4 regions of the Klebsiella variicola genome follow, and region 3 is predicted to be linked to each of the others. Evidence: predicted binding sites of a transcription regulator. Region 3 holds the regulator's gene; each other region holds the start of a gene.
The links. The regulator Fur, encoded in region 3, represses iron uptake genes when iron is present. The targets are predictions, from matches to a motif close to ATAATAATGAGAACNACTATCAA.

Region 1 (7,495 bases), 100 kb from region 3:
CGCGCTGCGCCTTATCCGGGCTACTCATTGCGCCGATACGTAGCCCGGCTAAGCGTAGCGCAAGCCGGGGAAATAGCAGCTTCCTGGTCCATAAACCGTAGCCCTGCTAAGCGCAGCGCGAGCAGGGAAATTCCCGGATGGCGGCGCGCTGCGCCTTATCCCGGCTACCCATTGCGCCGATACGTAGCCCGGCTAAGCGTCGCGCAAGCCGGGGAAACAGCGGCTTCCTGGTCCAGAAACCGTAGCCCTGCTAAGCGCAGCGCGAGCAGGGAAATTCCCGGATGGCGGCGCGCTGCGCCTTATCCGGGCTACCCATTGCGCCGATACGTAGCCCGGCTAAGCGTAGCGCAAGCCGGGGAAACAGCGGCTTCCTGGTCCAGAAACCGTAGCCCTGCTAAGCGCAGCGCGAGCAGGGAAATTCCCGGATGGCGGCGCGCTGCGCCTTATCCCGGCTACCCATTGCGCCGATACGTAGCCCGGCTAAGCGTAGCGCAAGCCGGGGAAATAGCAGCTTCCTGGTCCATAAACCGTAGCCCTGCTAAGCGTAGCGCAAGCCGGGGAAATAGCGGCTTCTTAGCCCAGCACCGCGGTGCCCAGACGACAGGTGCAGCAGCGCCGCCCCTTCTCGTCATACACCACTATCTCCCAGCTCTGGCTCTGGCGGCCAAGATGCAGCGGTCGGCATTCGCCGCGCACTTTCCCGCTGGAGACCGGACGATGGTGGGTAGCGTTAAGCTCGGTGCCCACCACGCACTGCCCTTCTTCGGTCATCAGCCAACCGGCCATCGAGCCCAGCGTCTCCGCCAGCGCCGCGGAGGCGCCGCCGTGCAGCAGACCAAACGGCTGATGGGTGCGCGCATCCACCGGCATCTCCGCCTCCAGCAGCCCCGCTTCCAGTCGGGTGTAGATGATGCCAAGATGCGCCACCATGGTGTTTTCGCTGCTGGCGTTCAGCGCCGCCAGCGTGAGCTCTCGCTTCCAGGCCATTTACGCCCCCAGCGTCGAGCCGCCATCGACCACAATATCCTGCAGCGTAATATGGCTGGCGTGAGAAGAGGCGAGGAACAGAATGGTATTGGCGATCTCCTGCGGGCGGGCGATTTTGCCCAGCGGGATGCCCAGCTTAAACTGCTCGCCGAAGCCGCGGATCCGCTGCTGCTCGGCATCGTCGCTGACCCACAGGGTGCGCTGCATATCGGTGTCGGTGGAGCCCGGCGACACGAGGTTGCAGCGCACGCCGCTGCCTGCCAGCTCAAGGCCAACGGTTAACGCCAGGCTTTTCAGCGCCGCTTTCGAGGCGCCATAGGCGCTCATGCCGATACGCGGCGTATGCGCGGCATCGGAGGCGACGGTGACGATCGCCCCGCCCCGCTGACGGCGGAACTGGGCCATCGTCTGCTGAAACAGATTAAACGCGCCGCCAACGTTGACCGCGAAGGTTTGCTGCCAGTCTTCCGCGCTCAGCTGGTCGGTGGCGCCCATGCGCAGGATCCCGGCGGCGTTCACCAGCACGTCCAGTCGTTCGATGTTGTTGAGCAGCCGCGCGCACACGTCGCGTACCTGGTCGGCATCGGCGACATCGAGCATTTCGGTGGCAAACGGATAACCTGCGCCGTCAAAGGCAAGGTCGAAACCGGTGACGTTAGCCCCGGCCTCGACGAAAGCCAGCGCGGTGGCATAGCCAATCCCTTTACCTGCGCCGGTCACCCACACGGTCTGACCGTTGAAATCCAGCGCCGCCATTATTTCACCTCACGGGAGAGCAGCGCCCACCAGGCGTCGATGGTCGGGTTCTTCGCCAGCATCACGAAGTCGATATCGCCGTGCACTTTGCGCCAGCGGGCGGCCAGGGCCATCATCCGCACCGAATCCAGACCGTAGTCGATCAGATTTTCATCATCCAGCGGTTCGTCGGATTCGTCGAGCAGCGGCAGGATCAGCGCGCGCAGCGCCGCTTTGGAGGCCGGCAGCGGCAGCAGCTCTTCGGTCATCACCACGCGGCCGGAGCGGCCGGCGACGTATTTCAGCGCCATCAGGTGCTCTTCACGGCTGAAGTCCGCCAGCGCGTCGGCGACAAAGAACGGTTTGATATCGCGCATGAAAGCATCGGTGGCGGTGGTCATGCAGCCGATATGAGCATAAACGCCAGTGATGATTAGCTGGTCGCGGCCGGTCTCTTTCAACATCTCCTCCAGCGACGAGCGATGAAACGCGCTGTAGCGCCATTTCACCAGCACCGTATCCTGCTCATCCGGCGCCAGCGCGGCAATCACCTGCTGCTGCTCCGGCGAGCGGGTCAGGCCCGGCCCCCACATATCATTCAGCAACGCGCGATCTTCATCACTCTGCTCTTTCGGCTGGGCGGTGTAGTACACCGGAATGCCGTTCTGTTTGCAGAAGTCGCGCAGGGCGGCGATATTGGCCACCACTTTCTCCATCATCGCGCTGTTTTCGCCCCAGAAGTTGAGGAAATACTCCTGCATATCGTGGATCAGCAGCGCGGCGCGCGACGGCTCAAAGGCCCAGTTGACTTTGTTCGCCGGGATATCGCTGGCTTCCGGCAGCGCATATGCCTGTAATTTAGGGATTGCCATTCTCTGTTCTCCTTCAGCCCAGCTTGCCTTCGGCCAGCCACTGACGTAATTGTTTTTTATCGACTTTGCCCACCGGCGTCAGCGGCAGCGCGGCAACGCACTCCACGCGATCCGGCAGTTTAAATTCAGCCACCCCCTGCTCGCGCAGGAAGCGGCGCACCGCGACGGCGCGCAGCGGCGAGGTCACCACCAGATAAGCGCAGCTTTTCTCGCCCAGCAGGTTGTCTTCGATGCTGACCAGCGCGGCGTGGATCACCGCCTCATGGCGCAGCAGCAGGTTTTCGATCTCTTCAGCGGCGATCTTCTCGCCGCCGCGGTTGATCTGATCTTTTTCCCGGCCCTGGACGGTGATATACCCGTCTTCATCGATCGAAATCAGATCGCCGGAGCAGTAAAACCCGTCAGCGTCAAAGGCTTCCGCGTTATGCTGCGGGCTGTTGTAGTAGCCGCGGAAGGTGTACGGCCCGCGGGTCATCAGGCGACCCACTTCGCCGCGCGGCAGCGGGTTGCCGTCGGCATCCGCTACCCACACTTCATCGTCCGGGCACATCGGGCAGCCCTGGGTATGGATGATCCGCTCCGGGCTGTCGTTAAGGCGGGTGTAATTCACCAGCCCCTCCGCCATGCCGAACACCTGCTGCAGCTGGCAGCCGATTTCCTCCGGAATGCGCGCGGCGAGGGTCGCCGACAGGCGCGCGCCGCCGACCTGCAGCAGCTCCAGCGATTGCAGTTGCGCATTGCTGCCCCATTCATGGATCGCCTGCAGCCACAGGCTGACCGCCGGCGGCACCAGCGAGGCAACGTTGATCTGATGTTGTTCAATCAGCGGGAAACAGAGGGTGGCGCTCGGGTCGGCGGCGAGGATCACCCGCCCGCCGGCGAGGAAGACGCCGAGCGAACCCGGGGAACTCATCGCATAGTTATGCGCCGCCGGCAGCGCGTTGAGGTAGCGCGTCTCAGCGTTGATCCCGCAGATCTCATTGCTGCGGCGGATGCTGTAGTCGTAATCGTTATGGGTGCGCGGGATCAGCTTCGGCGTCCCGGTGCTGCCGCCGGAGAGCTGGAAAAAGGCCACTTCGTCGGCAGGGGTTGGATTGGCGACAAAGTTATCCGCCGGGCGATTAATCTCCGTCGCCAGATCGCGCTCGCCGCCGTCGTTACGCAACAGTGCGACGCGCAGGGAAGGATGCTCAGCGATAAACGCATGGAGGAAGCTATCGTCAGCAAACAGCGCGTGCTCGCGATCGGCAATCAGCAGCGCCGGTTTAATCTGCGCGGCGTAGGCGTTAAGCTCGCTGCGCTGATGGCTGAACAGCGCGTTCACTGGCGCGACGCCGATGCGCAGCAGCGCAAAGAAGGTGATGTAAAACTCGGCGACGTTGCCCAACTGCACCAGCGCGGTTTCCCCGCGCTTCAGTCCCTGGCGCTGCAGCGAGCAGGCAAGGTTGTCCACCAGCTGATTAAACTGGCGGTAGCTAATCTGCCGTTCGCCATCGATAATCGCCACGGCGTCGTTTTCCGCGTGACGGGTGATCAGATTGGTTAACGGCAGATCCTGCCAGTAGCCTTTTTGACGATAGCGGGCCGCAAACTCTTCCGGCCAACGGGTAAATGCAATCATCCTTGCCTCTTAATTCAAGCCAAATACGTTAAGCATGGTGGTCAGTTTGACGCCGGTTTCGCGCCATTCGCCCAGCGGCGAGGAGGCCGGAACGATGCCCGCGCCGGCAAACAGGCGCAGCGTACGCTGCTGCAGACGCGCGCAGCGGATGGTCACCACCCATTCGCCGTTGCCTTCATCGTCACACCAGCCGACGATGCCGCCGAACAGCTGACGGTCGAAGGGTTCCAGTTCGGCAATCAGGCGCTTCGCCACCTGGTGTGGGAAGCCGCTCAGCGCCGGGGTCGGGTGCAGCAGACAGGCCAGCGACATGGCGTTTTCTTGCGCCAGCGCGGTGCCTTCGATTGGTGTTGCCAGGTGCCAGAGCGTTGGGGTGGTAATCAACTGCGGCGATGCCGGCAGCGACAGCTGGCTGCTGCGCGGGCCCAGCACGCTCTTCATCGCCTGGGTCACCAGCTCGTGCTCGTGGCGATCTTTGCCGGATGCCAGCAGCCTGTTGCCCGCTTCCCGGTCCAGCACATCGTCCGGTTGACGACGGGCGGAGCCAGCCAGCGGCAATGAGCTGAAGCGCGGCCCGTCTTTACGCAGCAGCAGCTCCGGGCTGGCGCCCAGCAGCACGCCGCCGTCGGAGAGCGGCACATGGAAGTTAAAGCTCGCCGGGTTCTGGGCGATCAGTCGCTCCATCAGCGCGCCGCTATCGACGCGGTCGCGGGTGGTAATATCGATAAGCCTTGAGAGCACCACCTTGTCCACTTCCGGGGTGGCGGTCAGCGCGGCAGCGCGTTCCACCATGGCTAAAAACGCGTCCTGCTCCGGGATCTCCCGGCGCTCCACCACTTCCATTGCCTCCAGCGGCGCGGCGTAGCGGGCGGAACGCTGTTTTTCCGGGCGAGAGAACGCTTCCCAGCGCTCGGGGATATAGAGCTCGGAAGGCTGACAGGTGTCGAACGGGATAGCCCCCACCATCACCGGCTTGCGGATCCCCGCCGCGCGGGCCTCGGCAAAAGCGGCGGCCATCTGCTGCTGGAACTCGCCGTTCAGCGCATCGCCGCCGACAGCGGGCTGTGAGAAGCGGCGGAAGCAGCCGGAGGTGCTAAAACTGCGGTACGGCGACATAAAGAAGAAGCTGTCCGGAGACAGGGTCTGGGTGTGTTTCTGTACATCCTCAGCCAGTGACGTTTCCATATCATCCTCCAAAAACGATAAATATATTACGAATAATTATCATTTGTATTTTGGTTGGCTAACCTAAAAGGTATTGCCCGCCATGTCAACCGCGTTACGTCATTGCGCGCCACTTTGGCTTGCATCCTGCTGACGCAAAGTTGAAAATGAGACGCATTTATTACCTTTCGAATCAGGATGCGATGACGTGAACTTCTTTTCTTTCTGCCGCCGCGGTGCGCTGACCGGCATGCTGTTGCTTTTAGGAATTACCTCAGCCCAGGCGGCGGACTGGCCGCGCCAGGTCACCGACAACTACGGGACACACACCCTGCCAAGCCAGCCGCTGCGCATTGTCTCCACCAGCGTGACCCTCACCGGCTCGCTGTTGGCGATTGACGCCCCGGTGGTCGCCAGCGGCGCCACCACGCCGAACAACCGCGTCGCCGATAGTCAGGGCTTTCTGCGCCAGTGGAGCGAGGTCGCCAAAGCCCGCAAGCTGGCGCGGCTGTACATCGGCGAACCAAGCGCGGAAGCGGTGGCCGCCCAGATGCCGGATCTGATCCTGGTGAGCGCCACCGGCGGCGACTCTGCCCTGCCGCTGTACGATCAGCTCAAAACGATCGCTCCGACGCTGGTCATCAACTATGACGATAAAAGCTGGCAAACCTTGCTCACCCAACTGGGGCAGATCACCGGCCATGAGCAGCAGGCCAGCGCGCGCATAGCCGACTTCAATAAACAGCTCGTTTCGTTAAAAGAAAAAATGAAACTGCCGCCGCAGCCGGTGACCGCCCTGGTCTATACCGCCGCCGCGCACAGCGCCAATATCTGGACGCCGGCATCGGCCCAGGGGCAGATGCTCGAACAGCTGGGCTTTAGCCTGGCGACGCTGCCGGGCGGCCTGCCCGCCAGCCATAGCCAGGGTAAACGCCACGATATCGTGCAGCTGGGCGGGGAGAACCTCGCGGCCGGTCTGAACGGCCAGAGCCTGTTCCTGTTCGCCGGCGACCAGAAAGATGCGGATGCCATCTACGCCAACCCGCTGCTGGCGCATCTCCCGGCGGTCGCAGGCAAACGCGTCTACCCGCTGGGCACCGAGACCTTCCGTCTTGACTACTACAGCGCCCTGCTGGTGCTCCAGCGTCTCTCCAGCCTGTTCGGCTAACGCGGGCCGTGCCATCAGGACGGGTACGTAACCTGAACTCTTTGCCGGGCGGCGCTCCGCTTGCCCGGCCTACAATACCCGAGACCGTAGGCCCGGTAAGGCGCAGCCGCCACCGGGCATCAGGACGGGAACGCGGCCTGAACTCTTTGCCGGGCGGCGCTGCGCTTGCCCGGCCTACAATGCCAGAGTCCCCCAGGCCAGACCGTAGGCCCGGTAAGGCGCAGCCGCCACCGGGCATCAGGACGGGTACGCAACCTGAACTCTTTGCCGGGCGACGCGGCGCTTGCGCCGGCCTACAATGCCCGAGACTGTAGGCCCGGTAAGGCGTAGCCGCCACCGGGCAATCGCACCCTACTTAACTTTCGTTGACGATTTCCGGGCGCTGGAAACGGCGCAGCTCGCGTAGCAGCCCCACCAACAGCACGCCGACGAGGGCCAGCGCCCAGCCGCTGGCGCTGGCGGATGCCGCCGGGGTCATCACCGCCCCTAATCCGCCGAGCAGCGCCGCGCCGATGGCGTCGCCGGTGACGTTTTGCGCGGTCCACAGACCATTAATCCGCCCGAGCATATTTTCCGGCGTCTGGGTCTGGATCAGGGTGTACTGCAGCAGCGAGCTAATAGCGCTCAGCCAGCCAAACAGCGCCAGGCACAGCGCGCCCAACGCCCAGTGCGGCATCAGGCTGAACAGCGCAATGGCGACAAACGATCCCACCGTGGTCGCCAGCATCAGCGCACCCGGCCGCACCGTCTGGGCCAGTTGGCCGCTGGTCAACGCCCCCAGCGCCGCACCGAGCGGAATAGCGGCATACAGCAGGCCAATCTGTCCGGCCGACATCTGCCAGCTCCCGGCCAGCGCCGGATAGAGCACCCGCACCGCGCTGGCCATGGTCAGCAGACCGCCAAGCAGCGCAATCCCGCCGATAAGCGGGCTCTGACAGAGGAAGGTCA
Region 2 (7,495 bases), 1.5 Mb from region 3:
TCCCGGCTTGCGCTGCGCTAAGCCGGGAACATCCCCGAAAATACTCAATATGGGGGAATTATTTCCCCCACAATCTCCGCGAACTATCCTCGATCTTACCGCTTAAACGCCGCTTCTGCAGCGTTCGGCTCCAGCTCACCGACAGGCCCGCAGCCGACAATAAACGATGATACTGATCATCATCAAACGGCATCTGCCAGGCAATCGCCCCGGCCTCATGGACACTGACATCGCTCAGCCGGGAAACCAGTTCGAGGGGCGCATCGCTGGAGACTTGCCCCCCGGCAATCACCCGATACAACCAGCCGGTCTTCCCGCTGTTTTGCACCAGCTGCGCCATATCACCGATCGCAAAATGAAAGTTGAGCTTGAAGCACGGCGATCGCGGCTGGGTGACCTGGATCAGCGCCTCGCCCCAGCGAAAGATATCGCCGATATAAACATTTTGCTCGGTAAGCCCGGTGGTGGAGAGGTTTTCGCCGAACGCCGGCGCGCAGAAGCGCTCGGCCTGCTGGGGGAATTCACGCATCCAGTCGGCATAGTGTTCGCGCGGATAGTGGCACAGCGCGCGGTCCGGCCCGCCGTGTATTTTCTTCTCCGCCTGCTCATCCCCATCGAGGCCGAGATCGCCGAGCTGCAATTCGCCATCGACCTGGATTTTGCCGATCGCGCTGGGGCGACTGCCCGCGTAGTCCCTGATTTTGCCGACAAAGACATTCACCGGATAATGCATGGCTGCTCTCCTTGCTACAGATATAAAAAAAGCGAGTCATCAGACTCGCTTCTCTCTTAGCGCAATGCAACCTTATTTTTTAGCGGCAAAACGCGCTGCAGCTTCGTCCCAGTTCACTACGTCCCAGAAGGCTTTGATGTAGTCCGGACGACGGTTCTGGAATTTCAGGTAATAAGCGTGTTCCCACACGTCCAGACCCAGGATCGGGAAGCCGGAAGCGCCGGAAATGGCTTCGCCCATCAGCGGGGAATCCTGGTTGGCGGTGGAGACAACGGCCAGTTTGTCACCTTTCAGGACCAGCCACGCCCAGCCAGAGCCGAAACGGGTCGCAGCGGCTTTTTCGAATTCCGCTTTGAAATTGTCTACAGAGCCGAAATCGCGCTCGATAGCCGCTTTCAGGTCGCCCTGCAGGGTGGTGCCGGTTTTCAGGCCTTTCCAGAACAGGCTGTGGTTAGCGTGGCCGCCCGCGTTGTTACGCAGTACGGTCTTTTTGTCAGCCGGCAGCTGATCCAGCTTGGTGATCAGCTCTTCAGCGGACAGGTTAGCGAACTCCGGCAGGCTTTCCAGCGCGGCGTTGGCATTGTTCACGTAGGTCTGATGGTGTTTAGTGTGATGGATCTCCATCGTCTGCTTGTCGAAGTGCGGTTCCAGAGCATCGTAAGCGTACGGCAGGGATGGCAGGGTATAGCTCATAATCATCTCCATTATTGTCGAGCGGCTCAAGTGTTAACGCCGCGTAAGCAGTTTGTCCATTATAGTTAATTAAATGGTATTGAAAATGCTTATCAATGCCGTATTTTTCATATGGATATAACCAGAAGAAATACCCGTCATTTTGTGATGTAGAACAACTAATTAAGCCCATGGTTGCCAGGGTTCGCCATCCTGTGGCAACGGCTTGAAGGCGGCCAAAGCGGCTAATTTTTACACTCATCACATCGGAAGCCGCCGTCTCCGATAAAAAAAGATGAGGATAAAATCAATGAACCACGCGATTACGATGGGTATTTTTTGGCATTTGATAGGGGCCGCCAGTGCCGCCTGTTTCTATGCCCCGTTCAAAAAAGTAAAACACTGGTCGTGGGAAACCATGTGGTCGGTTGGAGGGATCGTCTCCTGGCTGATCCTGCCCTGGGCCATCAGCGCCACGCTGTTACCCGACTTCTGGGCCTACTACCGCTCCTTTAACGCCTCCACGCTGCTGCCGGTCTTCCTGTTCGGCGCTATGTGGGGCATTGGTAATATCAACTATGGCCTGACCATGCGCTATCTTGGCATGTCGATGGGGATTGGCATCGCCATTGGCATCACGCTGATTGTCGGCACGCTGATGACGCCGATTATTAACGGTCAGTTTTCGGTGCTGATGCACACCCAGGGCGGTCAAATGACGCTGCTCGGCGTGCTGGTGGCGGTACTTGGCGTCGGCATCGTCACCCGCGCGGGCCAGCTGAAAGAGCGCAAAATGGGCATCAAAGCCGAAGAGTTCAATCTGAAGAAAGGGCTTCTGCTGGCGGTGATGTGCGGCATCTTCTCGGCAGGGATGTCGTTCGCGATGAACGCCGCCAAACCGATGCATGACGCCGCCGCAGCGCTCGGCGTCGACCCGCTGTACGCGGCGCTGCCAAGCTACGTAGTCATTATGGGCGGCGGGGCGCTGGTCAACCTCGGCTTCTGCTTTATTCGTCTGGCGAAAGTGAAGAACCTGTCAGTCAAAGCCGATTTCTCGCTGGCCAAACCGCTCATCATCAGCAACCTTCTGCTCTCCGCCCTCGGCGGCCTGATGTGGTATCTCCAGTTCTTCTTCTATGCCTGGGGCCACGCCAGCATTCCGACGCAGTATGACTATATGAGCTGGATGCTGCACATGAGTTTCTACGTGCTGTGCGGCGGTCTGGTGGGTCTGGTGCTGAAGGAGTGGAACAACGCCGGTCGTCGTCCGGTGAGCGTCCTGAGCCTCGGCTGCGTGGTGATCATCATCGCCGCCAATATCGTCGGCCTGGGAATGGCCAGTTAACCACCGGGTCATCAGCCAGACAACGACGGTCTTCAGGCGGCGGCGCGACTGCGCTGCCGCCACTGCCCCGGCGACATGCCGATTTCCCGGCTAAAAACCACCGAAAAGTAGTTACTGTCCTCAAAGCCGCACTGCATGGCGATATCGCCGATTAAGCGCTCGGTATGCTGCAGCAGATACTGCGCATGGCAGATCCGCAGCTGGCGTAAATAGTGATTGATGGTCATCCCGGTTTGCTGGCGAAACTGCTGGCGAAGCGCCCGCTCGCTGCCGCCCTCCTGCTCGCAGAAACGCTCCAGAACAAAGGGGCGGCTGAGGCTGGCCGCCAGCGCGGCCAGCAGTTTGTCCAGCAGCGCTTCGCGCTGCGTCGCCGCGGGATCATCCGTCGCGTAGCGATGGCGCTGCAACGTCAGCGCCAGCTGGGCAAAAAGCAGTTCGGCCATCGCATTTCCCTGCGCGTCGCGCCGGGCGCACTCATGCTCAAGCTGGCTAATCACCTGGCGCGCCTGCGCCATACCTGTGCTGCCCATGCGCCAGTGGGGCTTCCACGGCGTGCCAAAGAGGCCAGGGATCGTCCCCGCCCAGTCAAAATTGAGCTGCAGCCGCTCCGGGCAATAGATGATGTTCTGCAGGACTAAATCATTAACCGAAGCATAGGAGTGTTTATCTTCGGCGCGAATATAGAACAGATCGCCGCGGGTAATGCGCCAGGGGCGATCGTTAAGGACGTGCAGCCCGTTGCCGCGCCACACCAGCACCAGCTCGCAGAACTCGTGGGTATGCTCGGCAAAAACATTTTGCGGGTAGCGGTCAGCCACCGCCACTGCCTGCGTGGCGGAAGGGAAAAACTCCTCTTTACGTAGAATCAGACCGGCCACGGCTCACACTCCAAACGCGGATAAGGGCGCATTATTCGCGTTTTTAGCCCGCAATACGTTGACTCTTCTCGCGTTACTGAAGAATGGCGTCGCGGCCCTGGCGGATATCGCGCGGCGACCAGTCAAATTCGCGGCGAAAAAGCGTCGAAAAGTGGTTACTGTCGCCGAAGCCGCAGCGAAAAGCGATATCAGTCACGCTTTCATCGCTGTGGCGCAGCAGATGCCGGGCCTTCATCAGGCGCACCCGATTAAGATAGCGCTGCGGCGTCAGGCCGGTCTGCTGCTTCAGCTGGCGGTGCAGGGTACGCAGCGACAGCGAAAACTGCGCCGCCACCTCCTCCCAGCAGATCTCCTGGGCAAAATGATCTTCCAGCCAGGCCAGCAGCTGATTCAGCCGCGCATCATTGTTGGTAGCCTCTTCCGCAAGACTGCTTTTACGCAACAGCACCAGCAGCTGCATAAACAGGATCTCACGACTGGCGACGGCATGAGTATCCGTTTCGCTCCCCATGGCCTCCATCTGCGCCACGATATGCCGAACCTGCTGCAGGACCGTCTGGTTCACCCGCCAGTGCGATGGGTAGTTCCCCTCCTGCTCCTGGGGCAGCAGTTGGCTGACCCCGGCGAGAAAACGAAACGCATCCGGCGCGCGATAGAGCACGTTGGTCAGACACAGGTTATCCGTATGCTCGTACAGATGCCGGTCGTGATCGCGGATAAAACAGACCGAACCGCCGCCAATGGTATAGGGCTGACCATTGAAGACGTGAATACCCGTGCCCTGCTCCACGATGACAATTTCATGGAAATCATGGTGATGTTCCGGAAAGGCCGACTGAGGGAGGCGGGGTTCAATAGCCACCGTCGAGATCCCGGCCTTAAAGAAATCCGTACTGTGCAATATGGTCATGATGCCACCCTCGTAATGAGAAAAATTATCAGTCACCGGCTGATAGTAATGAAGGGTTGGCTATCCGGCCTTCAATTTTTGACCATGAAATTCGTAAATCCTGCCGCTTTTTCAAGAATCAGCCGGAAAGATACGGAACTGCGGACGCCATCACATCCCCCTCGCCACCCCCTAAAACCGCAAATTGTGATTTCCCTCACGGTCACCTTTGCTTTCTTGCCAGCGGCCAGTTTTGACTGTCCGTAGCGAGAAGGTGTCAGTAAGCGGCCTTTTTTAGACTGCGGACAATGATTTTAAGAAGGGTCTTTCCATGAGTATTCGTCATTGTGTCGCCGTCGATTTAGGCGCCTCCAGCGGGCGGGTGATGCTCGCCAGCTATCAGTCCGGGCCACGCGCCCTGACCCTGCGGGAAATTCATCGCTTCACCAACAGCCTGCAGAAGGTGGATGGCTTCGACTGCTGGGATGTGGATAGCCTGGAAGGCGAGATCCGTCGCGGGCTGGAGAAAGTGTGTGAGCAGGGCATCCTGATCGACAGTATCGGCATCGATACCTGGGGGGTGGATTATGTCCTGCTGGATAAGCAGGGCCAGCGCGTCGGACTGCCGATCTCCTATCGCGACGACCGCACCCAGGGCCTGCTACGTCACGCTGAAGAACAGCTGGGCCGGGCGGAGATCTATCGCCGCAGTGGTATTCAGTTTCTGCCGTTTAACACCCTTTACCAGCTGCGCGCCCTGGTGGAGCAGCAGCCGGAGCTGGTCAGTCAGGCCGCGCATGCCCTGCTGATCCCCGACTATTTCAGCTTCCGCCTGACCGGCAATCTGAACTGGGAATATACCAACGCCACCACCACCCAGCTGGTTAACATCAATAGCGATAGCTGGGATGAGACGCTGCTGAACTGGACCGGCGCGCCGTTGGCGTGGTTCGGAACGCCGACCCACCCCGGCAATGTGATTGGTCACTGGATCTGCCCGCAGGGCAACCGTATTCCGGTGGTCGCTGTCGCCAGCCACGACACCGCCAGCGCGGTGATCGCCTCTCCGCTGGCCGACCGTGATGCCGCCTATCTCTCCTCCGGCACCTGGTCGCTGATGGGGTTTGAAAGCCTGACCCCATACAACTGCGACGCGGCGCTGCAGGCCAATATCACCAACGAAGGCGGAGCGGAAGGCCGCTATCGGGTGCTGAAAAATATCATGGGCCTGTGGCTGCTGCAGCGGGTGCTGAAAGAGCAAAACGTCAGCGACCTGCAGGGGCTGATCGCCCGCACCGCCGCGCTACCGGCGTGCCGCTTCATGATTGACTGCAACGATGACCGCTTTATCAACCCGGCCAGTATGAGCGCCGAGATCCAGGCCGCCTGTCGCGATGCCGGGCAGCCCGTTCCTGAAAGCGATGCCGAGCTGGCGCGCTGCATTTTCGACAGCCTGGCGCTGCTCTACGCCCGGGTGCTTAACGAGCTGGCGGCGCTGCGCGGCCAGCCCTTCAGCCAGCTGCATATCGTCGGCGGCGGCTGCCAGAACGCGCTGCTTAACCAGCTGTGCGCTGACGCCTGCGGGATCGCCGTCGTGGCCGGCCCGATAGAAGCCTCCACCCTCGGCAATATCGGCATCCAGTTAATGACCCTCGACGAGCTGGCCAATGTCGATGAGTTTCGTCAAGTGGTGCGCGACAACGCGGCGCTCACCGCTTTTACCCCCAATCCTGATAGTGAAATTGCCCGTTTCGTGGCGCAGTTTCAGCCACAACAGACCAAGGAGCTTTGCGCATGACCACTCAACTTGAACAAGCCTGGGAAATTGCTAAGCAGCGCTACGCCGCCGTCGGCGTGGATGTCGAGGAGGCCCTGCGCCAGCTGGACCGTCTGCCCGTCTCCATGCACTGCTGGCAGGGTGACGACGTCGCCGGTTTCGAAAACCCGGCGGGAAGCCTGACCGGCGGCATCCAGGCGACCGGCAACTACCCGGGCAAAGCGCGCAATGCTGAAGAGCTACGCGCCGACCTTGAGCAGGCGCTGAGCCTGATCCCGGGACCAAAGCGTCTCAACCTGCACGCTATTTACCTGGAATCCGACGCGCCGGTAGCGCGCAATGAGATTAAGCCGGAGCACTTTAAAAACTGGGTTACGTGGGCGAAAGCCAACAAACTGGGGCTGGATTTCAACCCCTCCTGCTTCTCGCATCCGCTGAGCGCCGACGGCTTTACCCTGTCGCACGCCAACGATGAGATCCGCCAGTTCTGGATCGACCACTGCAAAGCCAGCCGTCGCGTATCCGCTTATTTTGGCGAACAGCTGGGTACCCCATCGGTGATGAATATCTGGGTGCCGGACGGCATGAAAGATATTACCGTTGACCGCTTCGCGCCGCGCCAGCGGTTGCTGAATGCCCTTGATGAAGTGATCAGCGAGAAGCTCGACCCGGCGCACCATATTGACGCCGTGGAGAGCAAGCTGTTCGGCATCGGCGCCGAAAGCTACACCGTCGGCTCCAACGAGTTCTATATGGGCTACGCCACCAGCCGCCAGACGGCGCTGTGTCTCGATGCCGGCCATTTCCACCCGACGGAAGTGATCTCCGACAAAATCTCTGCCGCCATGCTCTACATCCCGCGCCTGCTGCTGCACGTCAGCCGCCCGGTACGTTGGGACAGCGACCACGTGGTGCTGCTGGATGATGAAACCCAGGCCATCGCCAGTGAAATCATTCGCCATAACCTGTTTGACCGCGTGCACATCGGCCTCGACTTCTTCGATGCCTCCATCAACCGCATCGCAGCCTGGGTGATTGGTACCCGCAATATGAAAAAAGCGCTGCTGCGCGCCCTGCTGGAACCGACCGCTCAGCTTCGTCAGCTGGAGAACGACGGCGATTACACCGCCCGCCTGGCGCTGCTCGAAGAGCAAAAATCGCTGCCATGGCAGGCCATCTGGGAGATGTACTGTCAGCGTCA
Region 3 (7,495 bases):
CAGGCTGCCCCGCACGTTTATCGATTGCCATTGCCTGATCCTTCTGGTGCAAATGTTAAAAAGCTAGATCGTGCCGCAAACCTTTTCAATCAGCTCCGCAGGGAACTGCATCGACTGCATGATGTGCTCAATCATGCTGCATTTACGGCCGGTATTGGTATTAGTGATAACCCACCACGGTGTACCAGGAACCTGTTTTGGTTTGGTCTGATTACCGCTTTTCAGCAGCGTACGCGCATCTTCTGCAAAGTAGACGCGCGTGCGGCCATGCAGAGACTCGGTCGCCTCGGCAAATGCTTTATTGTCCAGAGAATAGAGGGTCGTCAACACCAGCATGAAACGGTTCACCGCACGCTTCTGCTCGGCGTATTCATCAGATAACAACAGCTCGCGCATGGCGCGGACTTTATCTTTCGCCGGGTTAGCGGGTTTCACCTCCACGGCAGGCGCTGGCGCCAGTGCCGGCGCGGCTTTGCTGACCGGTGTAGCCGGTTGGGAAACGGCGGAAAATTTCAGCATGCGCCGTAAAATGTCGGATGCGCTCTCGCCGATATGCAGAGTGTGGCTGGCAATATAGCGATAGAGTTCATCATCAACTTCAATTGTTTTCATCTTAATCCAGTGCGATATCTTTTCTGAATACAAATCGTTGGGATTATAAGTACAAATCCCAACCGCGGATAGCGTCAAACCAGGATGGCGGTAAAACTCAGAAAACTTCTGGGTCTTGCAGCCGGATGGCAGAATGTCCAACATAATACCCTAACCCGACGGAGCGAAAAAAAGAACTTTGCCATGAAATTAAATAGCCGAGCGCAATCTGCACAGAATCCGCACAACCACTCCCCGATCGTGCTGGTCCACGGTCTGTTTGGCAGCCTGGACAACCTGGGCATCCTCGCCCGCGACCTGATCGCCGACCACGATATTGTGCAGGTCGATATGCGCAACCACGGTTTGTCGCCGCGATCGCCAGAGATGACCTACCCCGCCATGGCGCAGGATCTGCTTGATACGCTCGACGCGCACCAGATCGAGCGCGCCACCTTTATCGGCCATTCGATGGGCGGGAAAGCGGTGATGGCGTTGACCGCCCTGGCGCCGGAACGCATCAGCGGACTGGTGGCGATCGATATCGCGCCGGTGGATTATCATGTGCGCCGCCATGATGAGATCTTCGCCGCTATCCGCGCCGTCAGCGAATCCTCCGCCAGCAGCCGCCAGCAGGCGGCGCAGGTGATGCGTGAGCATCTGCGGGAAGAGGGCGTGATTCAGTTCCTGCTGAAATCTTTTGTCGACGGCGAATGGCGCTTTAACGTGCCGGTGCTGTGGGACCAGTACCCGCATATCGTCGGCTGGGAAACCATTCCGGCCTGGCCGCACCCGACGCAGTTTATTCCCGGCGGCAACTCGCCCTATGTGACCGACGCCTACCGCGACGCGCTGCTGGCGCAGTTCCCGCAGGCCCGGGCGCACGTCATCGCTGGCGCCGGACACTGGGTGCATGCCGAGAAACCCGAGGCGGTGTTACGCGCCATCCGCCGCTATCTGACGAGCATCGCCGCCTGATTGGCTAAAATATGCCCGACCGCGCCGCAGAATGCCCGCGGTCGTTGGCGCAGCCGTTCGCCTGATGTATGATGGCGCGCTATCTGCGCCGGCTAGAGCCCGGCAGCTTGTTTCCCCGAAGTCACTCAGAATCATGGCAAAAGAACAAACGGACCGTACGACATTAGATTTGTTCGCAAACGAGCGTCGCCCGGGAAGACCGAAAACCAATCCGCTGTCGCGCGATGAACAACTGCGCATCAACAAACGTAACCAGCTGAAACGCGATAAGGTTCGCGGGCTGAAGCGCGTCGAGTTAAAACTCAACGCCGACGCGGTCGATGCGCTCAATGAACTGGCGGAAGCGCGTAATATGAGCCGTAGCGATCTCATTGAAGAGATGCTGATGACCCAATTGCGCGCCCTGCACAGCCAGGGAAAAGTCTAACTTTCCGCGAAAAATCCGCATTCGTGTAGCAGAGTGTGCAGTCGGGCGTGATTGCTGTTTCCGCGCCCTTGCCTGTTCTGCTATGATTGCCGTTATCTATGGGCATCGCGTCCCTACCACATCATTTAAGTTTCAAGAGGTTATTTTACTCATGGCAATCATCGGCATCTTTTTTGGCAGCGACACCGGCAACACCGAAAATATTGCAAAAATGATTCAAAAGCAGCTTGGTAAAGATGTTGCTGATGTTCACGACATTGCCAAAAGCAGCAAAGAAGACCTGGAAGCCCACGACATTCTGCTGCTCGGTATCCCGACCTGGTACTACGGCGAAGCGCAGTGTGACTGGGACGACTTCTTCCCGACGCTGGAAGAGATCGACTTCAATGGTAAACTGGTGGCGCTGTTCGGCTGTGGCGACCAGGAAGACTACGCAGAATACTTCTGTGACGCGCTGGGCACCATCCGCGACATCATTGAGCCGCGCGGCGCGACCATCGTCGGTCACTGGCCGACAGCCGGGTATCATTTTGAGGCCTCCAAAGGCCTGGCGGATGACGACCACTTCGTCGGCCTCGCCATTGATGAAGACCGCCAGCCGGAGCTGACCAACGAGCGCGTTGAGAAATGGGTGAAGCAGGTTGCCGAAGAGCTGCACCTCGAAGAAATCAAAAACGCCTGATGATTAAGCGGCGCAATCATTGAGTTGCGTCGCATTAATAGACAAAAGCAATCAAACTAATAGCTACAAGTTTTTAACTTTTAATCACATATCTGTACAATGTCCACTGATTCTACGAGGCACGTGACGCAGTTTGTAGCTGGTGCCTCGTTTTTGACAGCAAACCAGGCCTGATGCTTGCAGTTTTCATTTACCAGTGGCAGTTCTATAATGAGACGCATTACGTCGGGTTAATTTCTGTATGACTTCCGTTGAAGGAAGTAGATCGTTTAGCAACAGGACAGATTCCGCATGACTGACAACAATACCGCATTAAAGAAGGCTGGCCTGAAAGTCACACTTCCTCGACTGAAAATCCTTGAAGTGCTGCAGGAACCGGATAACCATCATGTCAGTGCGGAAGACTTATATAAACGCCTGATCGACATGGGCGAAGAGATCGGTCTGGCGACCGTTTACCGCGTACTCAACCAGTTTGATGATGCCGGTATCGTGACTCGTCATAATTTTGAAGGCGGTAAATCCGTTTTCGAACTGACCCAGCAGCATCACCACGATCACCTGATTTGCCTCGACTGCGGCAAAGTGATCGAATTCAGCGATGACTCGATCGAATTACGCCAGCGTGAAATTGCCTCCCGCCACGGCATCCGCCTGACCAACCACAGTCTGTATCTGTACGGTCATTGTGCGGAAGGTGATTGCCGCGAGGACGAACACGCCCACGACGCGGTGGAAAAATAATTCCCCGCTTCGCTGAGACTGAAAAGCCAACCTGCCGGTTGGCTTTTTTATGGGCGCCTCTGCTGCCCTTACCGCTCTCGTCCCACAGGTGACCTTCCCGCGTCCTCGTTTTGTCCGGAGAGTTGATATGGAACTTCGCCAGCTACGCTATTTTGTGCGCATTGTTGAAACCGGCAGCATGGGGCGCGCCGCGCTTGATCTTAATATCGGCGTCTCGGCGCTCAGCCAGCAGATCGCACGCCTGGAAAACGAACTGGCCATTCGCCTGCTGCAGCGGACCTCCCGCGGGGTCACGCCCACCAGCGCGGGTCTCGCTTTCTACTCGCAGGCACAGCTGGCGCTGCGCCATGCCGATGATGCCATCCTCGCCGCCCGCGAGGCGCGCCTGTCAGGCCACGTTAGCGTCGGCATGGCCCCCAGCACCGCCTCCGTTCTCGGCGTCCCGTTCATCAATGCGATGCGCGAAAGCTATCCCGACGTGCGCCTGCATTTGGTGGAAAGCCTCTCCGGTAATCTGGAGCGGATGATCAACACCCGCCAGCTCGATTTAGCTATCGTTTTCCAGCAGGAAAAGATCCTGCGCTGGAGCGCCAGACCGGTGCTGGAAGAACGCCTGTTCCTGATTGGCACCCATGCGCTGTTGGCCCCCCTGCAGGAGGACCACATCTCCCCTGACCAGCTCACCTCCCTGCCGTTGATTATGCCAAGCCAGGGCCATGGCCTGCGCGGCAGGCTGGAGGCAGTTTGCCAGCAGCATCATCTCAGCGTTGAGGTGGTGGCGGACATTGACGGTCTGGCCCTGCTGATGCAGGCCGTGCGCAGCGGACTGGGGGCCACCCTGCAGCCCGGGGCCGCCATCTCCCACCTCGACCATCAGGCGCTGAGGGTGATCGACGTCGTCAACCCGATACTCAGTCGCCCCAACTTTCTGGTCAGTCTGTCTGATGATGAACTCACTCCGGCAGGCCTTGCGGCTCGAGTGATACTCAGCAAAGTCATGCGCCAGCTGGTGGAGTCTGACCGCTGGCCGGGTGCTACCCTTTACGCTCACTAAACCCCTCTTTAGCATTACACCATAGCGCCTCACCGCTGTTACCACCTACATTCCCATTACAAATTTAACAATTAATTAAATTGTAAGGGAGCCGATAATGGTGGATGTACTGGTGATTGGCGGCGGCAATGCCGCGCTATGCGCCGCCTTAACCGCCCGGGAAGCTGGCGCCTCGGTGCTGCTGCTGGAGGCGGCGCCGCGGGAGTGGCGCGGCGGCAACTCGCAGCACACGCGTAACCTGCGCTGTATGCACGATGCGCCGCAGGACGTGCTGGTCGACAGCTACCCGGAAGAAGAGTACTGGCAGGATCTGCTGCGCGTCACCGAGGGGAATACCAACGAAGCGCTGGCCCGAATGGTGATCCGCACCTCGTCACAATGCCGGGACTGGATGCGCCAGCACGGCGTGAACTTTCAGCCACCGCTCTCCGGCGCCCTGCACGTGGCCCGCACCAACGCCTTTTTTATGGGCGGCGGCAAAGCGCTGGTCAATGCCTATTACCGCAGCGCGGAGCAAATGGGGGTGCAGATCCGCTACAACACACCGGTGCAGGCTCTCGAGCTGCGCAACGGCGAATTTGTCGCCGCGCTGGCGGGCGAGGAACGGATTGTTGCAAAAAGCTGCGTCCTCGCCGCCGGCGGATTTGAATCCAACCGCGAATGGCTGCGCGAGGCCTGGGGGCAAAATGACAGCGGTGAATGGCCCGCCGATAACTTTCTCATCCGCGGCACCCGCTTCAACCAGGGAGTGCTGCTCAAGTTTATGATCGACGCCGGGGCCGATATTATCGGCGATCCCTCGCAGTCCCACTGCGTCGCCATTGACGCCCGGGCGCCGCTCTACGATGGCGGGATCTGTACCCGCGTCGACTGCGTGTCGCTGGGGGTAGTGGTCAACCGCGATGCCGACCGTTTTTACGATGAAGGAGAAGATTTCTGGCCCAAACGCTATGCCATCTGGGGCCGGCTGGTCGCCCACCAGCCCGGGCAAATCGGCTACTCGATCATCGACAGCAAAGCCATCGGCCACTTTATGCCGCCCGTCTTTCCCGGCGCTCAGGCCAACACCCTTCCCGAGCTGGCCCGCCAGCTCGGCCTGGACAGCGAACGCTTTACGCAAACCATCGCCGACTATAATGCCGCCTGCGCGCCAGGCCAGTTCGATCATACCCGCCTGGATAACTGCGCCACCGCCGGCCTGACGCCGCCAAAGACCCACTGGGCGCGGCCTATCGATACGCCGCCTTACTACGGCTATGCCTTACGTCCGGGGATCACCTTCACCTACCTCGGGCTCTACGTCGACGACACCGCCGCCGTCCACTTCGCCGGCAAACCCAGCCGTAATCTGTTTGTCGCCGGGGAAATGATGGCCGGCAACGTGCTGGGCAAAGGCTATACCGCCGGCGTCGGGATGTCGATCGGCACCACCTTCGGCCGCATTGCCGGCCAGCAAGCCGCCCGGGCGGCACAGCAGGAGAAACACCATGAAGTCGCTTGAGAAGCTGATCATTGAGGCGCAGATCATCACCGAGCCGGAGGCGGAAGTGGAAAGGGTGATGCAGGTATGTAACGCCTGCCGCTACTGCGAAGGGTTTTGCGCCGTATTCCCGGCGATGACCCAGCGCCTGGCCTTTGGCAAAGCAGATATTAACTATCTGGCTAACCTGTGTCATAACTGCGGCGCCTGCCTGCACGCCTGTCAGTACGCGCCGCCGCACGAATTCGCGATTAACGTGCCGAAGGCGATGGCCGAAGTTCGGCTGGAAACTTATCAGCATTACGCCCAGCCCGCCGCCTTTGGCAGCCTGTACCGCCGGGCTGGTGTGACCACCGTACTGGCGCTGGTCGGCGGACTGATTTTCTTTCTGCTGCTGGCGATGGGGCTCAAAGGCTCGCTGCTTCATCCGCCGCTGGCGGGCGATTTCTATCAGATATTCCCGCATAACCTGCTGGCGTGGATGTTTGGCTCGGTCTTCGTGCTGGCCTTTGGCTTGCTGATGACCGGGGTGATCCGCTTCTGGCGCGAGATCTCCCCGGGCCAGCCGCACGCGGTTGATATCGCCAAGGCCTCACAGGATGCGTTGACGCTGAAATATCTCGATGGCGGGCATGGCAAAGGCTGCAACGAAGCCGATGACGCCTTCACCCTGCTGCGCCGCCGTTTCCACCACTTCACCTTCTACGGCTTTATGCTCTGCTTCGCCGCCACCGTGGTGGCCACGGGCTATCACTATTTCGCCGACCGGGAAGCTCCCTACCCGTTCTTCAGCGTCCCGGTGCTGCTGGGGACCCTTGGCGGCATCGGCCTGCTGGTGGGGCCAGCTGGCCTGCTGTGGCTAAACCTGCGCCGGTCGCCGTTGCACGGCGATGCACGACAAAAACCGATGGACCGCGGCTTTATCCTGCTACTGCTGCTGACCAGCTTCACCGGCCTGGCGCTGCTGGCGGGACGGGATACCTCATGGATGGGTATTTTGCTCGCTGTTCACCTCGGGGTGGTAATGGCCCTGTTCTTAACCCTTCCCTACGGAAAATTTGCCCACGGATTTTATCGCTGTGCGGCGCTACTCAAGTGGGCAATTGAGAAGCGGCGCGGAAAACAGGCGGCAGTCGCAGGCGACTAACCCGCTCCCTCTTACCTCTATAAAAACAAGATAAAGACAATGGAGAGCACACCCTATGACGCAACAATCCACGCGCGCCGGCACCGTCGGCGCTATCCTCCGCGTGACCAGCGGTAATTTTCTCGAACAGTTCGACTTTTTCCTGTTTGGCTTTTATGCGACCTATATCGCCCGCACCTTCTTTCCGGCGGAGAGCGAGTTCGCAGCGCTGATGCTGACCTTTGCGGTGTTTGGTTCGGGCTTCCTGATGCGCCCCATCGGCGCGGTGGTCCTCGGCGCCTATATCGACAGAATCGGGCGCCGCAAAGGGCTGATGGTCACCCTGGCGATCATGGGCTGCGGGACGCTACTCATCGCCCTGGTACCTGGCTATCAGACCATCGGCGTGCTGG
Region 4 (7,495 bases), 2.4 Mb from region 3:
AGGTGGCCGTCAGGCGCTGCAGTATTTCTTTTTGATCACCACGAACAGCGTGCCGAGCAGGCCCGCCAGCAGCAGAGCAATCGGCAGGATCATCAGGCAGGTCATGACCTGATCTTCATGGCGCTTCACAAACGGGATCATGCTCAGCGCATAGCCGAGACCCGTGACCACGCCAACCCACAGCAGGGCGCTCAGCCAGTTGAAGAACTGAAAGCGGCGGTTCGGCAGGCCGGAAATCCCCGCCATGGTTGGCAGCAGGGTGCGGACAAATGCCAGAAAGCGGCCCGCGAGCAGCGCCAGCAGGCCGTGGCGATCAAACATACAGGTGGCGCGCTGATGGTACTTATGCGGCAGATGCGCCAGCCAGCCTTTCACCGTTTGCGTATTGCCCAGCCAGCGCCCTTGCACATAGCTCAACCAGCAGCCGAGGCTGGCGGCGGCGGTCAGAATGGCGATAGTGGGCACAAAGTCCATGACGCCTTTAGCAATCAGCGCGCCGGCGAGCAGCAGCAGGCTGTCCCCCGGTAAAAAGGACGCGGGCAGCAGCCCGTTTTCCAGAAACAGGGTGGCGAACATAACCAGATATACAACGCCCACAACGTGAGGGTTCGCCAATGCGGCAAAATCATGTTGCCACAACGCGGCGACAATCTCTTGAATGACAACCATGGACTTTCCTAAGTGGTACCGTATTGTTGACTAGTGTACTCCTGAAGAGACCCGAGCACCTTGATCCCGGGCGCAACAAAAGCGGCCGCTTTGCTAAAAAGCGTCCGCTATTGTTGCCACTGACTGTCACTTTACACGATACGCGCGAAGCCCGCTGCTAAATCCGCCTGCAGATCGTCAACATTTTCGAGACCAATGTGCAAACGGATCAACGTGCCGCTGAAGTCGACTTCCGCATCCGGTCGGATGTGAGCGATTTGCTCCGGCTGATTGGCCAGAATCAGCGATTCAAAGCCGCCCCACGAGTAGGCCATGCTGAACAGGCTGAAGTTGTCGAGATACGCTGCCAGCTCAGCGTCGTTGAGACGCTTGTTGAGCACAAACGAGAACAGCCCGCTGCTGCCGGTAAAATCGCGCTTCCAGAACTCATGGCCTTTACTGCCGGGCAGGGCGGGGTGGTTGACCCGCGCCACCTGCGGATGCTGCGCCAGCCACTCGGCGATGCGCAGGCTGCTTTCATGATGCTGACGCAGGCGCACGCCCAGGGTGCGCAGGCCGCGGCTGGTCATATAGGCGGTATCGGCGTCCAGCATTTGTCCCATCAGATAGGCATTCTCACGCAGCTGCGGCCAGCAGCGCGCGTTCGCCACCGCAGTGCCGACCATGGCGTCGGAATGGCCGATCAGGTATTTGGTACCTGCCTGAATAGAAATATCGATGCCAAAATCCAGCGCTTTGAACAGGATCCCCGCCGCCCAGGTGTTATCGATCATGATAATCGCTTCCGGCGCGACCTGACGCACGGCGGCGACAATCGCTGGCACATCATGCACTTCCATGGTGATGGAGCCAGGCGATTCAAGGAACACCACGCGGGTCTCCGGCCGAATAAGTTGGGCAATATCGGCGCCGATGAGGGGATCGAACCAGCTGGTGGCGACGCCGAGTTTAGCGAGAATTTTGGTACAAAAATCCTGGCTTGGCTCATAGGCGGTATTGGTCATCAGCACATGGTCGCCCTGTTCGACGAACGCCAGGATGGTGTTGGCCACCGCGGCCGCGCCACAGGGGAAGAGGGCGCAGCCGGCGCCGCCTTCCAGCTCGCACATCGCTTCCTGCAGCGAGAAGTGGGTCAGGGTGCCGCGACGCCCGTAGAACAGCTCGCCGTTGGCCCGATTGCGGGTGGCGTGCTTTTTGGCCTCTACGGTGTCGAAAACCAGCGATGACGCGCGCTGGATCACGCTGTTCACTGAGCCCTGGGTATATTTTTTGCTCCGTCCGGCGTTGACCAGCGCGGTATCAAGATGTTTATCAGCCATGTTGATGAACCTGTTTTTATACGTCTGGACGTCTAAACTAGCATGAATCTTCTTTTCTGTACCAGCGCGGCGCCGATACAGGCGAAAATTTTACCAGGCCCCCGCTAAGCCGCTTTTTTACTGCGTGAGCGCAAGGAAAATAAACGTGATTTGCTGCACAGTGTAAATACTAATGAGAACCACTATCAATTCGATGTCGTTTTGATATTATTGTGGGCAGATTTTGTGATTATCGTCGTGGAGATAGAGCGTGGGTAATAATTTGATGCAGGCGGATCTCTCCGTTTGGGGTATGTATCATCATGCCGATATTGTCGTTAAGGTGGTGATGATTGGCCTGATTCTGGCGTCGGTCGTCACCTGGGCCATCTTTTTCGGCAAAGGGGCGGAAATCCTCGCCAGCAAGCGTCGCCTCAAACGTGAACAGCAGCAGCTGGCGGAAGCCCGCTCTCTCGATCAGGCCAGCGATATCGCCAGCGCCTTTGAGGCGAAGAGCCTGACCACCCAGCTTATCAATGAAGCGCAGAACGAACTCGAACTCTCTGCCGGTGCGGAAGACAATGAAGGCATCAAGGAACGCACCGGTTTCCGCCTTGAGCGCCGCGTCGCGGCGGTCGGTCGCCATATGGGGCGCGGCAATGGTTATCTGGCCACCATCGGCGCCATTTCGCCGTTCGTGGGTCTGTTCGGGACCGTCTGGGGCATCATGAACAGCTTTATCGGTATCGCCCAGACGCAGACTACCAACCTTGCGGTGGTAGCGCCGGGCATCGCGGAAGCGCTGCTGGCGACGGCCATCGGCCTGTTCGCCGCCATCCCGGCGGTGGTCATCTATAACATCTTTGCCCGCATGATTGGCAGCTACAAGGCCTCGCTCGGCGACGTCGCCGCTCAGGTGCTGCTGCTGCAAAGTCGCGACCTGGACCTCAGCGCCAGCGGTGTGAAGCCGGTGCGTAGCGCGCAGAAATTACGGGTAGGTTGATCGGCTATGGCGATGCGTCTTAATGAAAATCTGGACGATAACGGCGAAATGCATGAGATCAACGTGACGCCGTTTATCGACGTCATGCTGGTTCTGCTGATTATCTTTATGGTGGCTGCGCCGCTGGCGACGGTTGACGTGAAGGTGAATCTGCCGGCCTCCTCCAGCCAGCCGCAACCGCGACCGGAAAAACCCATTTATCTGTCGGTGAAGGCGGATAAGAGCATGTTCCTCGGCAACGACCCGATTACCGAAGCGAATATGATTAACGCCCTGGATAGCCTGACCGCCGGCAAAAAAGATACCACTGTCTTCTTCCGCGCGGATAAAACCGTCGATTACGAGACGATGATGAAAGTGATGGATACCCTGCATCAGGCGGGCTATCTCAAGATCGGGCTGGTGGGCGAAGAGACCGTCAAAGCCAAATAATCCGATTCTGTTCCTGAAAAGGCTGGCCGCGCGCCGGCCTTTTTTATGGCCGTCTGCCGGCGATGTGTTGGCCTGGCGTTGCCATCACGTTATCTGTCTGAGATATAATGTCGCTTCTTTTTGTTAACTAACAGGATTATATGGAACGCTTTCTGGAAAACGCTATGTACACTTCGCGCTGGCTGCTGGCACCGGTTTATTTTGGCCTTTCGCTGGGACTGGTCGCGCTGACCATCAAATTTTTTCAGGAGATCGTCCACGTTCTGCCGCATATCTTCAGCGTCAGCGAGTCGGAATTGATCCTGACGCTGCTGTCGCTGGTGGACATGACCCTGGTGGGTGGCCTGCTGGTGATGGTGATGTTCTCGGGCTATGAGAATTTCGTGTCGCAGCTGGATATCAATGAAGGGAAAGAGAAGCTGAGCTGGCTCGGTAAAATGGACGCCACCTCTCTGAAGAATAAAGTCGCGGCGTCAATTGTGGCGATCTCCTCTATCCACCTGCTGCGGGTGTTTATGGATGCGAAAAACGTGCCGGACAACAAGCTGATGTGGTACGTGATTATCCACCTGACCTTCGTCCTTTCGGCCTTTGTGATGGGCTATCTCGATCGTCTGAACAAAGTGAAACACTGATCTCTTCTCTCCCGGCGGTGTTAGCCGCTGGGCTTTTTTCTCCCCCGTTTCTGCTTCTCTGCGCTGGCGTATGTCCGGGCTTCTGCTTTGCTTAAAGGGCGCTTAACAACGGAGGCAAGGTGATGACGCGATTAACGGCCAAAGATTTCCCGCAGCAGCTGCTCGAGTATTATGACTACTATGCCCACGGCAAAATCAGCAAACGCGAGTTTCTCCAGCTGGCGGGGAAATATACTGTCGGCGGGATGACCGCGCTGGCGCTGTTTAATCTGCTGAAGCCCGACTATGCCCTGGCAGAGCAGGTACCGTTCACCGACCCGGATATCCGTCCGGAGTATATTCATTATCCCTCTCCTGACGGCCACGGCAAAGTGCGGGCTTACCTGGTGACGCCGACGAAAATAGCCGACAAAGCGCCCGCCGTTGTGGTGGTACATGAGAACCGAGGCCTCAATCCCTACATTGAAGACGTAGCCCGGCGGGTCGCGAAAGCGGGATATATCGCGCTGGCGCCTGATGGCCTGAGCGCCGTCGGCGGCTATCCGGGGAATGATGATGAAGGCCGCGCGCTCCAGCAGAAAGTCGATCCCGTGAAGCTGATGAATGATTTTTTTGCGGCGGTCGCGTTTATGGCGAAGCATCCACAGGCGACGGGGAAGGTCGGTATCACCGGGTTTTGTTACGGCGGCGGCGTCAGCAACGCGGCGGCGGTGGCGATCCCGGAGCTAGCCTGCGCGGTGCCGTTTTACGGCCGCCAGCCGCCGCTGAAGGAGGTCGATAAAATTAAAGCGCCGCTGCTGCTGCACTATGCCAGCCTCGATAGCGGCATTAATGAAGGCTGGCCCGCCTATGAACAGGCGTTGAAGGAACACCATAAAGTCTACGAGGCCTATCTCTATCAGGGCGTGAATCACGGCTTTCATAATGATTCCACGCCGCGCTACGATCGGGCTGCGGCTGATCTGGCCTGGCAACGCACGCTGGCATGGTTTGAGAAGTATTTACGCTAGCGCAAACGACATAAATAGCGCTACCGCTCGCTCAAAAAAACGCTATATAATTTATTATACAGCGATTGGGAGGGCGCGATGGAAAATCATTTTGGCAAAGGCTTAATGGCGGGGCTACAGGCTTCCTATGCTGACACCGCCGCGCATGCGGCGAATTTTTGCGCCGACTATAAACGCGGGTTTGTGCTCGGCTACTCGCACCGCATGTTTGAAAAAACCGGCGACCGCCAGCTCAGCGCGTGGGAGGCGGGGATCCTGACCCGTCGCTATGGCCTTGACAGAGATATGGTGATGGATTTCTTCAAAGAAGGTGGGTCGGGTATGGCGATGCGCTATTTTCTGGCGGGCTATCGGCTGGAAAGCTAAACAGGACGGCTTCGCAGGCGGAGCCGTCCTGTGGTGGGAACCCTTTCCCGTCAGCGGGAAAGGGTGAAGACCTTACGCCTGGCGCTTATCTTCCGTTTGGGTGTCAAAGTCGCGGGCGTCGTGGCGCTCATGTAGCTGCTCATTGAGCGGGCCGTTGGTGCGGTTGACGATGCGTCCGCGCTTGACGGCCGGGCGGTTGCCGACATCCTGCGCCCAGCGCAGCACGTTTTTATAGCTCCCGGCGTCGAGGAACTCCGCCGCGTTATAGACATTGCCCAGCACTACGTTGCCATACCACGGCCAGACAGCCATATCGGCGATGGTGTACTCCTCGCCGGCCACATAGCGACCGCGGGCGAGCTGTTTGTCCAGCACGTCGAGCTGGCGTTTGGCTTCCATCGTAAAGCGGTCGATCGCGTACTCGATCTTCACCGGCGCATAGTTATAGAAGTGGCCGAAGCCGCCGCCGAGGAATGGCGCCGCGCCCTGGAGCCAGAACAGCCAGTTGAGGGTTTCGGTGCGGCCGGCAGGATCTTTTGGCAGGAAGAAGCCAAATTTTTCCGCCAGATAGAGAAGAATGTTGCCGGACTCAAATACCCGGGTCGGCGGCGTGGTGGAGTGGTCGCTGAGGGCCGGGATCTTCGAGTTCGGGTTGATATCGACAAAGCCGCTGGAAAACTGATCCCCTTCGCCAATGCGTATTAGCCAGGCGTCGTACTCCGCGCCGCTGACGCCCAGCGCCAGCAGCTCCTCCAGCATGATGGTCACCTTCTGGCCGTTGGGCGTGCCCAGTGAGTATAGCTGGAGCGGATGGGTCCCGACCGGCAGGACGCGTTCATGGGTCGCGCCGGAAACGGGACGGTTGATATTGGCGAACGCGCCGCCGCTGTTTTGCTTCCATTCCCACACTTTGGGTGGCTGGTAGTTTTGCTCTGACATGCTGGTTTGCCTTTTTCGTGGATGTACAAAAAGTGTAGCAGGTGACCTCAGGCCATAATCCGCGCGGCCCACACGCTGACATCATCGCCGCTGCCCAGATCCGGCTGCACCAGGCCATTGACCATAAAGGTCGGCGAGACGTGAATGCCGTTCTGACGGGCGTATTTACTGTGCCACTTGATCACGTCCTGCAGCTCCGGGCGGGCAAAGGCGGCCCCCAGCAGCACGTGACTGTAACGTTCAATGCGTTCAATGATTTGCTGCGGCGTGGCGTTCATATTCGGCCCGCTGCAGTGATCGGTAAACTCAAACTCTTCCCGATGGTCGGCCACGGCCTGCATCACCTTATGCGCCTGCTCTCTGCCATGCGGTAGGGTGGACGCGGCGAGGATGCAGCGGACGATAACCCCGGAGAACAGATGCCACGGTTGCGACTGCAGGCGTATCTTGATGGTGACGTTATCGGCGCCGACCTCATCGAGCAGATCGTCGAGCTTATTAAACGCGCGGACAGAGTAGGGGCAGGTGGGCTCAAGGAACACCTCAAACGTCCGCGGGCCGTGTCCCCAGACCAGCGGTTGGGCATTCAGATGCGAGGGTGTGCTCATTGTCGACTCCTGATGTTGCGTTGTTTTTTTGTTATATCACCGATAACGATATCACTTTTGTTTCCGGCTGCAGGGTTATTTTCCTTAACGGCACGATTAGCGAAACGAATGAGTGGTATCATCGTTACACCTCTGTCTGGTAAGTGCCTGCGGCAGGATAAGAAGAGGGAGTTTTGTTTCGCCAACTGCCCGGGCTGCATTAATTTGAGGTCAGGCTAAATGAGCAAAGGATCGACGAGCAGTGACGCCCCGTTTGGGACATTGTTAGGCTACGCGCCCGGCGGCGTGGCGATTTATTCATCGAATTACAGTAGCTTAAATCCGCAGGACTACCCGGATGACGCGACGTTTCGCAGCTACATCGGCAGTGAGTATATGGGGCATAAATGGCAGTGCGTCGAGTTTGCACGCCGCTTTCTGTTCCTGACCTACGGGTTTGTCTTTACCGATGTGGGGATGGCGTATGAAATCTTCTCCCTGCGTTTCCTGCGTGAAGTGGTCAATGACAATATTTTGCCGCTGCAGGCCTTCGCCA

Region 1: fepB (Fe2+-enterobactin ABC transporter substrate-binding protein) is a predicted target of Fur. The motif match lies at 5,427-5,449, and genes of this name have one in related genera.
Region 2: sodA (superoxide dismutase [Mn]) is a predicted target of Fur. The motif match lies at 1,500-1,522, and genes of this name have one in related genera.
Region 4: exbB (tol-pal system-associated acyl-CoA thioesterase) is a predicted target of Fur. The motif match lies at 2,155-2,177, and genes of this name have one in related genera.

What each region holds. Positions count from the first base shown of each region.
Region 1 is NZ_CP010523.2:4,004,254-4,011,748, forward strand. It holds gene entH (proofreading thioesterase EntH) at 574-987, opposite strand; gene entA (2,3-dihydro-2,3-dihydroxybenzoate dehydrogenase EntA) at 988-1,743, opposite strand; gene entB (enterobactin biosynthesis bifunctional isochorismatase/aryl carrier protein EntB) at 1,743-2,594, opposite strand; gene entE ((2,3-dihydroxybenzoyl)adenylate synthase EntE) at 2,608-4,215, opposite strand; gene entC (isochorismate synthase EntC) at 4,225-5,400, opposite strand; gene fepB (Fe2+-enterobactin ABC transporter substrate-binding protein) at 5,588-6,547, shown strand; gene entS (enterobactin transporter EntS) at 6,903-7,495, opposite strand, start outside.
Region 2 is NZ_CP010523.2:5,405,647-5,413,141, forward strand. It holds gene yiiM (6-hydroxyaminopurine reductase) at 59-733, opposite strand; gene sodA (superoxide dismutase [Mn]) at 806-1,426, opposite strand; gene rhaT (L-rhamnose/proton symporter RhaT) at 1,716-2,750, shown strand; gene rhaR (HTH-type transcriptional activator RhaR) at 2,783-3,628, opposite strand; gene rhaS (HTH-type transcriptional activator RhaS) at 3,702-4,538, opposite strand; gene rhaB (rhamnulokinase) at 4,849-6,315, shown strand; gene rhaA (L-rhamnose isomerase) at 6,312-7,495, shown strand, end outside.
Region 3 is NZ_CP010523.2:3,901,803-3,909,297, forward strand. It holds gene pgm (phosphoglucomutase (alpha-D-glucose-1,6-bisphosphate-dependent)) at 1-31, opposite strand, end outside; gene seqA (replication initiation negative regulator SeqA) at 64-612, opposite strand; gene ybfF (esterase) at 796-1,569, shown strand; gene ybfE (LexA regulated protein) at 1,703-1,996, shown strand; gene fldA (flavodoxin FldA) at 2,148-2,678, shown strand; gene fur (ferric iron uptake transcriptional regulator) at 2,970-3,422, shown strand; gene tcuR (tricarballylate utilization LysR family transcriptional regulator TcuR) at 3,550-4,476, shown strand; gene tcuA (FAD-dependent tricarballylate dehydrogenase TcuA) at 4,574-5,977, shown strand; gene tcuB (tricarballylate utilization 4Fe-4S protein TcuB) at 5,964-7,103, shown strand; gene tcuC (MFS transporter) at 7,159-7,495, shown strand, end outside.
Region 4 is NZ_CP010523.2:736,030-743,524, forward strand. It holds gene yghB (DedA family general envelope maintenance protein YghB) at 10-669, opposite strand; gene metC (cystathionine beta-lyase) at 801-1,988, opposite strand; gene exbB (tol-pal system-associated acyl-CoA thioesterase) at 2,239-2,970, shown strand; gene exbD (TonB system transport protein ExbD) at 2,977-3,402, shown strand; gene SP68_RS03525 (TIGR00645 family protein) at 3,543-4,037, shown strand; gene yghX (YghX family hydrolase) at 4,160-5,047, shown strand; gene SP68_RS03535 (DUF2623 domain-containing protein) at 5,126-5,413, shown strand; gene yghU (glutathione-dependent disulfide-bond oxidoreductase) at 5,486-6,352, opposite strand; gene SP68_RS03545 (DsbA family protein) at 6,400-6,960, opposite strand; gene SP68_RS28110 (hypothetical protein) at 6,981-7,103, shown strand; gene gss (bifunctional glutathionylspermidine amidase/synthase) at 7,180-7,495, shown strand, end outside.